DNA from 4 places in the Streptomyces glycanivorans genome. Region 1 is predicted to be linked to each of the others. Evidence: riboswitches for the same ligand, from Rfam matches in the RefSeq annotation. Region 1 holds a riboswitch; each other region holds the start of a gene.
The links. Region 1 has a riboswitch for cyclic di-AMP ahead of P8A20_RS08940 (M23 family metallopeptidase). Riboswitches for the same ligand answer to the same signal wherever they lie in the genome.

Region 1 (3,354 bases):
CACCCGGGCCTCCGCGTCTCCCTGGAGGTCCCGGTCTCCCGGCTGGCCAAGGCCCTCGGCCTCGTCGCCGAGTCCCTGCGGGCCCCGGCCTTCGCGGAGAGCGAGATCGAGCGGCTGGTGGGCAACCGGCTCGACGAGATCCCGCACGAGCAGGCCAACCCGGCCCGCCGGGCCGCCAAGCAGCTCTCCAAGGAGCTCTTCCCCGCCACGGCGCGGATGTCGCGTCCGCGCCAGGGCACGGAGGAGACGGTCCGCCGGATCGACGCCGCCGCCGTACGCGCCTTCTACGACGCCCATGTCCGCCCGTCCACCGCGACGGCGGTCGTCGTCGGCGACCTCACCGGGGTGGACCTGGACGCGCTCCTCGCCGACACCGTGGGGGACTGGTCGGGCAACGCCGGCCAGGCCCGGCCCGTCCCCCCGATCACCGCGGACGACACCGGCCGCGTGGTCATCGTGGACCGTCCCGGAGCCGTGCAGACGCAGCTGCTGATCGGCCGCATCGGCGCGGACCGGCACGACAGCGTGTGGCCCGCCCAGGTCCTCGGCACGTACTGCCTGGGTGGCACGCTGACCTCGCGGCTGGACCGCGTGCTGCGTGAGGAGAAGGGCTACACCTACGGCGTGCGGGCCTTCGGGCAGGTGCTTCGCTCGACTGCGCCGGGTTCCTCCTCCGGGGCGACCGGCGCCGCGATGCTCGCCATCAGCGGCTCGGTCGACACGGAGTCCACCGGTCCCGCGCTGGACGACCTGTGGAAGGTCCTGCGCACCCTGGCGGCCGAGGGCCTCACCGACGCCGAACGCGAGACTGCGGTGCAGAACCTCGTGGGCGTCGCCCCGCTGAAGTACGAGACGGCGGCCTCCGTCGCGGGCACCCTCGCCGACCAGGTGGAGCAGCACCTTCCGGACGACTACCAGGCCGAGCTGTACGCCCGCCTGGCCGCGACCGGCACGGTCGAGGCGACCGCCGCCGTGGTCAACGCGTTCCCCGTCGACCGGCTCGTCACCGTCCTGGTCGGGGACGCCGCGCAGATCGCGGAGCCTGTCAGGGCGCTCGGAATCGGCGAGGTGTCCGTCGTCAGCGGCTGACTGAAGCCGACAGAACAGGACATGGCGGAACCCCGGCGGGCGTGTGCTCGCCGGGGTTCCGTCATGTGTCCGTTTCGAGGTCTATAGCGTCATTCATCCTGTGGGATGTGCGACAAAAGACCCTTTCCGTTTGGTGAGGGAAAGCGCCCCGCTCTAGCGTCGGCCCGGCTGTCCGCCGGACGATTGCCGCGCCCGCGGCGCCGGACAGTCATCGCCGAGTCCCCGTCAGGCGCGAGCCTGGGGAGCCGGGGACCCACGAAGTCCCTGGGGTGAATCGGATCTCCGTGCCTCGTCAGAGGCCCGGCGGCCCGTAGGAGACCTTCCTGCTCCGAACCCGTCAGCTAACCCGGTAGGCGAGAAGGAAGGAAAGGACCAGCCACTCCATGGCGTTCATCCGTGCCACCGGGAAGCACCGTGCCCCGAGCCGACTGACGCGCAAGAGCGCCAAGGTCGCCGGCATCGCGGCCCTGGCCACCACCGGCGTCATCGGCGCCACGGCCTCCCCGGCTCTCGCCGCGGACTCCGAGGTCACCGCCGGCAGCACCGGCCTCACCCAGACCGTCGCCCTCGACACCACCCTCGCCGCCCAGATCGAGGCCCAGGCGAAGGCCCAGAAGCACCAGGCCGAAGTCGCCGCGAAGGCCGCGGCCGAAGCCAAGGCGAAGGCGGAGGCGAAGGCCGAGGCCGAGCGCAAGGCCGAGGCCCGCGCCAAGGAGGCCCGCGAGGAGAAGGCGCGTGCCGCCCGCGCCGCCGAGCGCGCCCGGCTGAACGCCTTCCACCTGCCGGTCGCCGGATCCCACGTCACCACCGGATACAAGTCCGGCGGCGCTCTCTGGTCCTCCGGTAGCCACTCCGGCGTGGACTTCCAGGCCGCTTCCGGCAGCTCCGTCGTCGCCGTCGGCGCCGGCACGGTCGTCGAGGCCGGCTGGGGCGGCGCGTACGGCAACAACATCGTGCTCAAGATGAAGGACGGCACGTACACCCAGTACGGCCACCTCTCCTCGATCGGCGTCTCCGTCGGTCAGAGCATCGGATCGGGCGAGCAGATCGGCCTCTCCGGCTCGACCGGCAACTCCACCGGTCCGCACCTGCACTTCGAGGCCCGCACCACCCCCGAGTACGGCTCGGACATGGACCCCGTCGCCTACCTCCGTGCCCACGGCGTCCAGGTCTGACCCCACGCAGCAGGACACAGCGCCCGCACGGACGCGACGAAGGCCCCGGCATCTGCCGGGGCCTTCGTCGCGTCAGCGCCAAAGCGCGCGCGCCGGAGCCCTCGCGGAAGTGCTGCCTGGCCAGAAGATATCCATGGATTCCACCCCGCCGTCGGAAATTCGGGCCGGTTGCAATAGAGTCACGGAACAGGCGTCGATCGGCCGCGTTTTCGCGGGGATTAAGGCGGAGGTTCGGACATGCGCATTCCCGCGCATTCGGTATGCACGGCAATCCGTGACGACATCGTCTCCGGTGTCTACGAGCGGGGCAGCCGCCTCACCGAAGAGGTGCTCGCGCGTCGGTACGGGGTCTCCCGCGTTCCCGTGCGTGAGGCGCTGCGCACTCTGGAGTCCGAGGGGTTCGTCGTCACCCGCCGGCACGCCGGTGCCTGTGTCGCCGAGCCCACGGAGCAGGAGGCCGCGGATCTCCTGGAGATGCGCATGCTCCTGGAGCCCCTCGGTGCCGCCCGAGCCGCGCAGCGTCGCACCGAGGCGCATCTCAAGGTGCTCCGTGGCCTGGTCAGACTGGGGCAGGAGCGGGTACGCAGAGGCGAGGGGGAGGATCTGCGTTCCCTGGGAGGCTGGTTCCACGAGACGCTCGCCCAGGCGTCGGGCAGTCCCTCGCTGATCGCGCTCCTCACCCAACTCCGGCACAAGATCGCCTGGATGTACGCCGTCGAACAGCCGGTCCGTCCCGCCGACTCGTGGGCCGAGCACGGCGCCCTCGTCGACGCCGTGGCGCGTCGTGACGCGGAGCGGGCCCGGGTGCTCGCCGCCCAGCACGCGGAGCGGGCCACCGCCGCCCACCGGCTGCGGCGCGCGGACCGCCCGGCACGCGCTGCGGGCACGGCCCGGGTGAGGACTTCGCAACACCCCGTAAACATCGCGGGAGTCCGCCATTAACAATTGCGCCGTATACAAAGAAGGTAATTATCGAAGGGCTTTCTTTTTGCTGCCCTGATTCAGGTGTTTCCGGGTGCCGTATGTGCCGGGTCGGGAAACAGGGAAAGCCGCGGATCCCCTGAGGGATGCCGCGGCTTTCCGCAGGAAA
Region 2 (3,354 bases), 2.7 Mb from region 1:
TCAGGACCTTCTTCAGCGTGTGGTAGATCTCCGCGCCCCAGCGAAGGGCCTCGGAGAAGGACTCGGCGCCGATCGGCGCGATCATGAACTCCTGGATGTCCACGTTGGAGTCGGCGTGCGAGCCGCCGTTCAGGATGTTCATCATCGGAACGGGCAGCAGGTGCGCGTTCGGGCCGCCGAGGTAGCGGAACAGCGGGAGGTCGGAGGCCTCGGACGCGGCGTGCGCCACGGCCAGCGAGACACCGAGGATGGCGTTGGCGCCGAGGGAGCCCTTGTTCTCGGTGGCGTCCAGGTCGAACATCGCCTGGTCGATGAGGCGCTGCTCGGTGGCGTCGTAGCCGACGAGCTCCGGGCCGATCTGCTCGATCACGGCGAGGACGGCCTTCTCGACGCCCTTGCCCTGGTAGCGGTTGGGGTCACCGTCGCGAAGCTCAATGGCCTCGAACGCGCCGGTGGAGGCGCCGGACGGAACAGCAGCACGTCCCGTGCTGCCGTCGTCGAGGCCAACCTCGACCTCGACCGTGGGGTTACCCCGGGAGTCGAGGATTTCCCTGGCTACGACGACGTCGATGGACGGCACGAGGCATCTCCTTCTGGGATCTGACACTGGTTGGGCAGGGTCACTGTGGCCTTGCGCCACGAGCCTAACCGTCTCGGCCCGCTGCGTCGGCCGCCAGCCCGTCCCCTGGGACGAAAAAGGACCCAAGGACCTGCATAACGGGCAAAGCTCCAGAATTCTACTGGCAAGTAACCACAAGAATTGAACGCCGGCCCCCCGGGGCGGGCAGGCGGCCGCGCACGGATCACGCCCACCGAGGGGCCCTGACACGGCCACGGCCCGGCGCGCGGGGGGTATGCGCGCCGGGCCGGGCCGCCGGGGCAGGAGGGGGACCCCGGGCCGTTTCCGACTACTTCAGGTGGAGCTGCTGACCCGGGAAGATCAGGTTCGCGTCGTCGACGATGTCGTCGTTCAGCTTGAAGAGCTTCTCCCAGCCACCCTTGACCTTCTTCGCGTCGGCGATCTTGCTCAGGGTGTCGCCGGCCTTCACCTTGTACTCGCCGTCACCCTTCTCGACCTTCTGGCCGGTCGGGGTGGTGACGGTCTTCTCGGGAGCCGTGCGCTTCTCGCTGCGCGTGGTGGGCTGCTCGGCCTTGCGCTCCGGCGCGGCCTGCGGGTCCGTGTCGCCGTTCTTCGCGGAGCCGGTGTCGACGCCCGGGTCCACACCGTCGTTCGTCAGGCCGCCGGCACCGGCGCAGGCCCAGGCACCCGGGCCCTGCAGGTCGAGGAGCTTCTCGGCGGCGGCTATCTGCTGGCCCTTGGTGGCCAGGTCGGCGCGGGCGGCGTACTGCGTACCGCCGGCCGCGGCCCAGCTGGACTGCGAGAACTGCAGACCGCCGTAGTAGCCGTTGCCCGTGTTGATGGACCAGTTGCCACCGGACTCGCACTGGGCGACGGCGTCCCAGGTGTCGACGGAGGCGGCGGAGGCACCGGTCGCGCCCATCAGCGGGACCGCGACGGCGGCACCGGTGACACCGGCCAGGGTCGCGATGCGAACGGCCTTGGACGGGCGACGGTGCTTGCCCTTGCTGGAAAGCAGCATGGTTCTCCTCACCGACGCCTACGAGGTGAGCTGTCGGGTTCGGGCCTGTGAGTTGCCCGGCCACCCGCACTCGCGGACGGCTTCACCCCCAGCCGGTCCCCCGCCCGTCCTCCGACGGCCGGAATGCCGGCACTTACCTGGGTCCCCCGCTCCTGCCTACGGCGCTTTACGCGTCGGTCCCCTTCGGCCGACGGCAGGATTCGGCGTGACGGTCGAAGGTGCCCGCGGTGCGAGCGGCTCCGACCGTAGACACACGCAACCCCCACATTCAAAGATGGACATAACGGCCAATCAGCCCTTAACGGTCCAGCCTCATGGTCCGTTTTCGCAGGTCATGGCCAAAGTGGACGGACCGGACGGACGGGGCGTGCCAGTTGAAGCAAAGAGACCCATGTCTCACTTACGCATAAGTGGACATAGGTCTCTTAACTACCCCCACTTTCGGGGTGTTTTCCCGCTTTTGATCAGTTGGCCGCGGCCGTCTCCGCCGCGGAGTCCTGCGCATCCGTCACGAGACCGAGGTTCAGGCTCTGGCCGGGCAGGATGAGGTCGGGGTCGGAGCCCAGCTCGTCCTTGTTGGCCTCGTAGAGAGCGGTCCAGCCACCGGAGAGCTCCTGCGCGTCGGCGATCGCCCAGAGGTTGTCGCCCTCTCGGACCGTGTACGCCTCCTCGGCGCCCTGACGGGCCTCGGAGTCGCCCCGGGAGGCGTGCCGGCCGGACTCGCGCCCCTCGTCCAGCTCCGACCCGGTGCTGCCCTCGGGAGCCGGGGTGCCACGGTGCTTCCCGCCCGTCTCGGCGTCACCCTTCGCGGCGTGACCACCCTTCGCCGCGCCGGACGTCTCGGACGCCTCGGGGGACGGGGTGGCGGACGGCGACGCGTCGGTGCTGCCCGCGTCGTCGCTCGCGTCCGCCGTGTCGCCGGCGGCGTTGCCCTTGGACTCGCCCTTCTCGTCCGCCTCGTCCTCCGACTCCGCGTCGTCCGCCGATCCGGCCGGATCCGACGCCTCGGAGGACGGGGTCCCGGTAGCGGTGTCGGAGTCCTCCGCCGACGGATCGCCGCCCGGGTCGATGCCCGGCAGCGTCCCGTCCAGGGCCAGCCCGGAGATCACGGCGCAGCTGGGCCACGCCTGCGGCCCCTTGTCCTCCAGCACCTTCTCGGCGACCGATATCTGCTGCGAGCGGCTCGCGAGGTCGGCGCGGGACGCGTACGCCGTGCCGCCGTAGGCACTCCAGGTGTCCTCCGAGAACTGCAGGCCGCCGTAGTAGCCGTTGCCCAGGTCGGCACTCCACATGCCGCCGCTCTCGCATTCGGCGACCCGGTCCCAGGTCGACGCGTCGGCGGCTTGAGCGCCGCCCGCACCGAGCAGGGGGATGGCGATGGCCGAGCCGGTGACGCCTGCGGCGACGACGATGGCGGGTGCCTGGCGAGGGCGACGGTGTCTGCCGGTCGCGGAGCCCATGGGATTGCCTTCCGTGTGACTGACATGTGACGGGTGAGTCGAACGGTGAACCTAGCCGTACTCGAACGTGTGTCACAAGTCGATGCAGCGGAGATCACGTGAAAGTCACAGAGTTGACAGCGTGTCACCTTTACCGGCCGGCCGTCCGGGACCGAACTCCACCGGAAGGGTGCGCAGTCCACGCATGATGAGCCCGCCACGCCAGCGCAAATCGGCAGGTTCCGCAGCGAGCCGCAGGTCGGGGAGGCGTCGCAGCAGCGTCGCCAGAGCCACCTGACCCTCCAGACGGGCCA
Region 3 (3,354 bases), 1.1 Mb from region 1:
CCTTCTCCAGGAACTCGGCGAGTGTGCCCGCGCCCTCCTCCTCCGCCCGTTCCTGCTCGAATTCGAGAGCGACGGAGGCGAGCTCCTGGAGGTTCTCGATTCGGGTCTCGTCCTGCGGGTCGGTGGACGCCTGGAGTTCGGCGAGGTAGCCGGTCCGTTCCATGACGGCCTCCACGACGACCGCCGGTCCGGCGCCGGACTCCACGATCGTGCGGAGCTCCTCCATCAGCGTGTTGAACCGCTTCACGGCGTTCGCCGACCGGGCCGCCATGCCGTACGCCTCGTCGACGCGGCGCAGCGCCTGCGGGAAGGAGATCTTCTCGCGCATCGAGAGGGCGTCGATCATCGCCTCGGCCCGGTCCCCGATGCCGCGCTTGGGCACGTTGAGGATGCGGCGCAGCGGGACGGTGTCCTCGGGGTTGGACAGCACCCGGAGGTAGGCCAGGACGTCCCTGACCTCCTTGCGCTCGTAGAAGCGCACTCCGCCGACGACCTTGTAGGGCAGTCCGACGCGGATGAAGATCTCTTCGAAGACACGGGACTGGGCGTTCGTGCGGTAGAAGACGGCGACGTCGCCCGCCTTCGCGTCGCCCGCGTCCGTCAGCCGGTCGATCTCGTCGGCGACGAACTGCGCCTCGTCGTGCTCGGTGTCGGCGACGTAGCCGGTGATCCGGGTGCCGGTGCCCGCGTTCGTCCAGAGGTTCTTGGGGCGACGGCTCTCGTTGCGCTCGATGACGGCGTTGGCCGCCGAAAGGATCGTCTGCGTGGAGCGGTAGTTCTGCTCCAGCATGATCGTCTTCGCGTCCGGATAGTCCTCCTCGAACTGGAGGATGTTGCGGATGGTCGCGCCGCGGAAGGCGTAGATCGACTGGTCCGCGTCACCGACGACGCACAGTTCGCCCGGGGCGTCGGCCTCGCCCGCCGGGCCCACCAGTTCGCGCACGAGGGTGTACTGCGCGTGGTTGGTGTCCTGGTACTCGTCGACCATGACGTGCCGGAAGCGGCGGCGGTAGTGCTCGGCGACGTCGGGGAACGCCTGGAGCAGGTGCACCGTCGTCATGATGATGTCGTCGAAGTCGAGGGCGTTGGCCTCGCGCAGCCGCGCCTGGTAGAGCGCGTAGGCCTGCGCCAGCGTCTTCTCGAACCCGTCGGCCGCCTGACCGGCGAAGGTCTCCTCGTCGATCAGCTCGTTCTTCAGGTTCGAGACCTTCGCCGTGAACGACTTCGGCGGGTAGCGCTTCGGGTCGAGGTCCAGATCGCGGCAGACCAGTGCCATCAGCCGCTTGGAGTCGGCGGCGTCGTAGATCGAGAACGACGAGGTGAAGCCCAGGCGCTTCGACTCCCGGCGCAGGATCCGCACACAGGCGCTGTGGAACGTCATGACCCACATGGCGTTGGCGCGCGGGCCGACGAGGTCCTCGACACGCTCCTTCATCTCGCCGGCGGCCTTGTTGGTGAAGGTGATCGCGAGGATCTGCCCGGGGTGCACCCCCCGCTCGGCCAGGAGATGGGCGATCCGGTGGGTGAGCACCCGGGTCTTGCCCGAGCCGGCGCCGGCCACGATGAGCAGCGGGGAACCGGCGTGCACGACGGCGGCGCGCTGCTCCGTGTTCAGCCCGTCGAGCAGCGCGGCTGAGTCGACGACGGGGCGCGGGGCGCCGTCGCGGTAGTAGGCGTCGCGCGGCGGCGGAGGCGTGTCGAAGACGTCCTCGAAGAGGCCCTCCGGCACCGCTTCGGGTGCGTGCTCCTCGGGGGGCGGCGGGGGGCCGTCCTCCCCTTGCTGGAGGCCGGTCAGGAAACTGTCGTCAAAGAGGCTGCTCATCGCCTCACGAGTCTAGGCGGCCCCACCGACAGCCCGGGCCGCAACGGCGACAACGGTCCGGGACCAGGAGCGGAACGGAACGGGCTGCCTACGGAACGTGAGATTCCGGGGTCACATCCGGCCACGCGGACCATCGCCGGGAAAAGGTCACGAAAATGTATCGGGCATATCGAACATCAACCTTCACAAGGGCACCACGGGTTGGCTAGCGTGCTCCGACGGGTGCCCCGTACCCCCTTGAGGCGAACCGCGCCGCACGGGCACCCCCGCCGAATCCGCACCGCCCCGAAGGGGCCCGGAACCGGGGACCCACACGCAGCACCGGGGTGAATCGGTCCGTCCCGCCGGACCGTAGGGCAGCCTTCCGTTCCGCCCGAACCCGACAGCTAACCCGGTAGGCGGTCCACGGAAGGAGATGCCGGCCTTGGCGTCGCATCGCAAGCCCCGCACCCGGGTGCGCACCACCCCTGCCGTAGGTCTCACGACCGCGGCGCTCGCCTCCGTCACCCTGCTCTCCACGCAGAGCGCGACGGCTGCCCCCGCCGAGCCCAAGCCCAGCATCCAGGAAGTGCAGAAGAAGGTCGACGACCTCTACCGGCAGGCCGGTACGGCGACGCAGCAGTACAACAAGGCGAAGACCGCCTCGGCAGAGCAGCGCTCCAAGGTCGACGCGCTGCTGGAAGCCGCGGCGAAGCGGGCGGACAAGCTCAACGAGACCCGCCGCGAGCTGGGCAACTACGCGGCCGCGCAGTACCGCGGCGGCTCGATCGCCCCGACTGCGACGTTCTTCCTGGCGGACGATCCGCAGTCGTACTTCGACCAGGACCAGCTGATGGCCCGGATGACCAGCCGGCAGCAGAAGGCGGTCGCCGACTTCCGCACACAGCAGAAGGAGGCGGCGGCCAAGCGGGCCGAGGCGACGAAGAGCCTGGAGACGCTCACCGAGTCGCAGGCCTCGCTGCGCACCAGCAAGCAGCAGGTGCAGACGAAGCTCACCGAGGCGCGCTCGCTGCTGTCGAAGCTGACCGCCGAGGAGAAGGCGCGGCTGGCGGAGCTGGAGCGCAAGAAGGAGGCGGAGGCCGAGCGCAAGGCCGAGGAGCTGGCCCGGCAGCAGGCCGACAAGGAGAAGGCCGCCGCGGACGAGGCCACGAAGACGGGGACGGGCACGGGCACGGGGTCCGGCACGGGCTCCGGCACGGGCTCCGACAGCGGTTACGCCTCGAAGGCCGAGAAGGTCCTGGCCTTCGCACGCGCCCAGATCGGCAAGCCGTACGTGTGGGGGGCGACGGGCCCGTCCTCCTACGACTGCTCCGGGCTCACCCAGGCCGCCTGGAAGGCGGCCGGCGTCGATCTGCCGCGCACCACGTGGGACCAGGTCGAGGTCGGCACCCGGGTGGCCACGGCGGACCTGCGGCCGGGGGACCTGGTCTTCTTCTACGACGACATCAGCCACGTCGGCATCTACAAGGGCGACGGCATGATGATCCACGCGCCCAAGCCGGGCGCGAACGTCCGCGAGGAGTCGATCTACT
Region 4 (3,354 bases), 1.4 Mb from region 1:
CTGGATGTCGTCCCGCCGCACCTCCAGCGTCCCGCGCTGAGCCTGCGGGGGCCACACCTGGTCGGGGTCGGCCGGCACGTCGAGGCCGAGGACCTGGGCGGCGCGCAGCGCGACCCGGGTGTGTCCCTCCGCCGAGAGGTGCAGCCGGTCGTTGTCCCAGGCCCGCCTGTCCTGCACGGACCGCAGGGACCACAGGTCCAGGACCGGGCAGTCGTAACGGTCGGCGATCGACCGGACGTGCGCGGTGTACATGGCGATCTTGCCCCGCAGGTGCTTGAGGACAGGGATGCCACGGGTGTCGAAGCCGGTGGTGACCAAGACGGTACCGACCGATTGCGTCAGGTCGGCCACCGCACGCTCGAAGCGTTCGGCCACGTCGTCCGGGTCGGAACCGGGACGGAGGATGTCGTTGCCGCCCGCGCAGAAGCTCACCAGATCAGGTGCCAGCTCCTTGGCGCGGGGGACCTGTTCCTCGACTATCTGGTCGAGGAGGCGTCCGCGTACGGCGAGATTGGCGTACCGGAAATTCCCGTGCGGGTCGTCCACGGGCCCGACCATCGCATCGGGGACCGGGAGCTGGTCCGCGAGGAGGACCGCGAACCGGTCCGCCCAGCCGACGAGGGTCCCGCCGGGGCCGGGGTCTCCGACGCCCTCGGTGAAGCTGTCGCCGATCGCCGCGTACGACCCGATGATGCCTCGTCTGTTGTTTCTCGAATCGTCTGCCACAAGGGCTTATCTTGCACCTTCGAATGTGACCTACGCGACCGTAATAAGGGGTTGACGGTTGGTGAGAAAGACCACCCGGTCAGTTTTTGGTAAAGCAGGAATAAGGAGAGGGGCGGTGCGCCCCGGCGCACCGCCCCTCTCCTCGACCCTCAGGTGGTGTGCCTCAGACGGACACGCCGTGCGAGCGCAGGTAGGCGATCGGGTCGACGTCCGAGCCGTAGCTCGGACCGGTCCGGACCTCGAAGTGGAGGTGCGGGCCGGTGGAGTTGCCGGTGGAGCCGGAGAGGCCGATCTGCTGGCCGCCGGTGACGGTCTGGCCGGTCGAGACCTCGAGCGAGGACAGGTGGGCGTACTGCGAGTACATCCCGTCGCTGTGCTGGATGACGACCTCGTTGCCGTACGAGCCGCTCCAGCCGGCGGACACCACGGTGCCATCGCCGATGGACCGGACGCTGGTGCCGGAGGCCGCCTGGAAGTCGGAGCCGGTGTGGTAGCCGCTGGACCAGCTGGCGCCGGAGGCGCGGTACTGGGTGGTGACGTTGGGGTTCTCGACCGGAGTGGTCCAGCCGGAGGCGGTGCTCTCCGACGCGCTGGAGTCGGCGGTCTTCGCGGCGGCCTCCTGGGCCGGGGCCGGAGCCTTCTCGGCCGGGGCGGACTTCTTCGCCGTCGACGGGGCTGCCTTGGAGGGTGCGGCCTCCGAGGAGCCGGACGCCTTGGCGCCGAGCGTCAGCTTCATGCCCGGGAGGATCAGGCTCGGGTTCTCGCCGACGACGTCACGGTTGTCCTTGTACAGCTTCTGCCAGCCGCCCTTGACCTCGTGGTCGGCAGCGATCTTGGCCAGGTAGTCACCGGAGACCACGGAGTAGGTCTTCGGGGAGCTCTTCGCCGCCGAGGCGGGAGCGCTCTGGGCCGCGACGGACTTGGCCGGAGCCGCCTGCTCGGCGGCGTGGGCGCCGGTGGCGCCGATCAGCGGGAGGGCGAGAACGGCGCCACCGGTCCCCGCGGCAAGGACGCCTCGGGAGATCGGGCCGGTCTTCGTACGACGGTGCTTGCCTTTTGCGGGCATGGGGGATTTCCTCTCCGGCGCCTGCGAGGTGAGCTGTCGGGTTCGGACTGGAGATGCCCGGCCGCACTAAGTGCGACTTGACCCCAAGCCGTGCCGGATCGCTCCGGACGGCGGCCTACCTGGTTCCCCCGCTCCTGCCACACGTGAGTCGGTGCGGATTCCGGGCGGCGGCAGGATTAGGCGTTCCGTCCGGATTGATGGTGACCGTAAGCGAGCCGGGATGCTGCGAACAAGCCGCCGATTGCGAACCGGAATCCACGCTTCATTTCCGTCGCGGAATTCCCGTCACACTCCGTGGATTACGGATCTTGGCTTTCCGCGCGGGGTCCGGAATACCCATCGGCACGTTCACCACACACCGTCACGGATATGATCCCGCTCACCCGCCTCACCTCATCTCCCTTACAAGCAGGGCATGTTCTATTAAATGCAGCAATACGGACATGTCGCCGCTCCTCCCGCCCGATGACCCGCCGCCTCCATGACCGAGACGGTTGCCTGATGCAGCCATGTCGTATCGTCGCGAGCGTGCCCCCGTCGGCGAGCGGCGCCGACGCCCGACACTCCAGGAGCCCTTGTGACGCAGCTGCCAGAGGTCCCGCCGGCCGGCCACGGACCCAAGGACGTCGCCCTGACCGGCGTCCGCAACTTCCGCGATGTCGGCGGGCTTCCGACCGTGGACGGCCGCACCGTGCGCCACGGGCGGCTCTACCGCAGCGGTCACCTCGCGAACGCCACCGAGGCCGACGCCTCGTTCCTCGCCGGGCTCGGCCTGCACACCATCTTCGATTTCCGCAATGCCGCCGACCACAAGCTGGACGGCCTCGACGTGGAGCTGCCGGGCGTCCGGAATGTCAGCATTCCTCTTTCGGACCCGGCCGACGGCGCCGAGTTCTGGCGGCTGGTGCGCGACGGGAACATCCAGCAGTTGCGCTCGATCCTGGCGGACGGCAAGGGCACGGAGCGGATGGTCGCCTCGTACCGCTCGATCATCAAGGACCGCACCGCCGAACACAGCCGCGTGCTCCACGCGCTGGCGGAGGACAGCGTGCCGGCACTGATGCACTGCGCGGCGGGCAAGGACCGCGCGGGCCTCTCGATCGCGGTCGCGCTGCTGGCGGTCGGTGTCGAGAAGGAGGCGATCGAGGCCGACTACCTCAAGTCGAACGACGCGCACCGCCGCTACAAGGTCCGGCGCAGCGACACCTCGCCGGTGGGGATGTCCGACGAGGTGATGGAACTGCTCGACCCGCTCTTCGGAGCAGAGGCCGAATACCTGGCCGCGGCGTTCTCGACCATCGAGGAGGTCTGGGGCAGCACCGACCGCTACCTCCTCGATGGGCTGAAGATCAGCCCGGAGACCCGCGCGAAGCTGCGCGAGCGGCTCGTCGAGGACGCGTGAGCCCGAGGCTCAGCCCTTTCCGGCGACCGTGAAGAGGAGGAAGAGGAAGGCCGCGACGACGTGTCCGGCCACCAGATAGGCGAAGAGCCGGATCACGACACCACGGGGCATCCGCCGCTCCTGGGTGTCCGCGCTCTTCGGCCGGCGCGGGGTGAGGGGG

Region 2: it holds a riboswitch for cyclic di-AMP, as region 1 does, so the genes downstream of both, P8A20_RS21355 (LysM peptidoglycan-binding domain-containing protein) here and P8A20_RS08940 (M23 family metallopeptidase) in region 1, are expected to answer to the same signal.
Region 3: it holds a riboswitch for cyclic di-AMP, as region 1 does, so the genes downstream of both, P8A20_RS13925 (C40 family peptidase) here and P8A20_RS08940 (M23 family metallopeptidase) in region 1, are expected to answer to the same signal.
Region 4: it holds a riboswitch for cyclic di-AMP, as region 1 does, so the genes downstream of both, P8A20_RS03350 (M23 family metallopeptidase) here and P8A20_RS08940 (M23 family metallopeptidase) in region 1, are expected to answer to the same signal.

What each region holds. Positions count from the first base shown of each region.
Region 1 covers NZ_CP120983.1:2,127,228-2,130,581, reverse strand. The annotation lists gene P8A20_RS08945 (M16 family metallopeptidase) at 1-1,089, shown strand, start outside; cyclic di-AMP (ydaO/yuaA leader) riboswitch at 1,292-1,459, shown strand; gene P8A20_RS08940 (M23 family metallopeptidase) at 1,473-2,264, shown strand; gene P8A20_RS08935 (GntR family transcriptional regulator) at 2,502-3,206, shown strand.
Region 2 covers NZ_CP120983.1:4,820,116-4,823,469, reverse strand. The annotation lists gene eno (phosphopyruvate hydratase) at 1-580, opposite strand, end outside; gene P8A20_RS21355 (LysM peptidoglycan-binding domain-containing protein) at 909-1,601, opposite strand; cyclic di-AMP (ydaO/yuaA leader) riboswitch at 1,602-1,775, opposite strand; gene P8A20_RS21350 (transglycosylase family protein) at 2,066-3,061, opposite strand; gene P8A20_RS21345 (cytochrome P450 family protein) at 3,167-3,354, opposite strand, start outside.
Region 3 covers NZ_CP120983.1:3,263,906-3,267,259, forward strand. The annotation lists gene pcrA (DNA helicase PcrA) at 1-1,822, opposite strand, end outside; cyclic di-AMP (ydaO/yuaA leader) riboswitch at 2,080-2,239, shown strand; gene P8A20_RS13925 (C40 family peptidase) at 2,238-3,354, shown strand, end outside.
Region 4 covers NZ_CP120983.1:736,249-739,602, forward strand. The annotation lists gene P8A20_RS03345 (SGNH/GDSL hydrolase family protein) at 1-726, opposite strand, end outside; gene P8A20_RS03350 (M23 family metallopeptidase) at 890-1,792, opposite strand; cyclic di-AMP (ydaO/yuaA leader) riboswitch at 1,796-1,956, opposite strand; gene P8A20_RS03355 (tyrosine-protein phosphatase) at 2,370-3,194, shown strand; gene P8A20_RS03360 (DUF6126 family protein) at 3,204-3,354, opposite strand, start outside.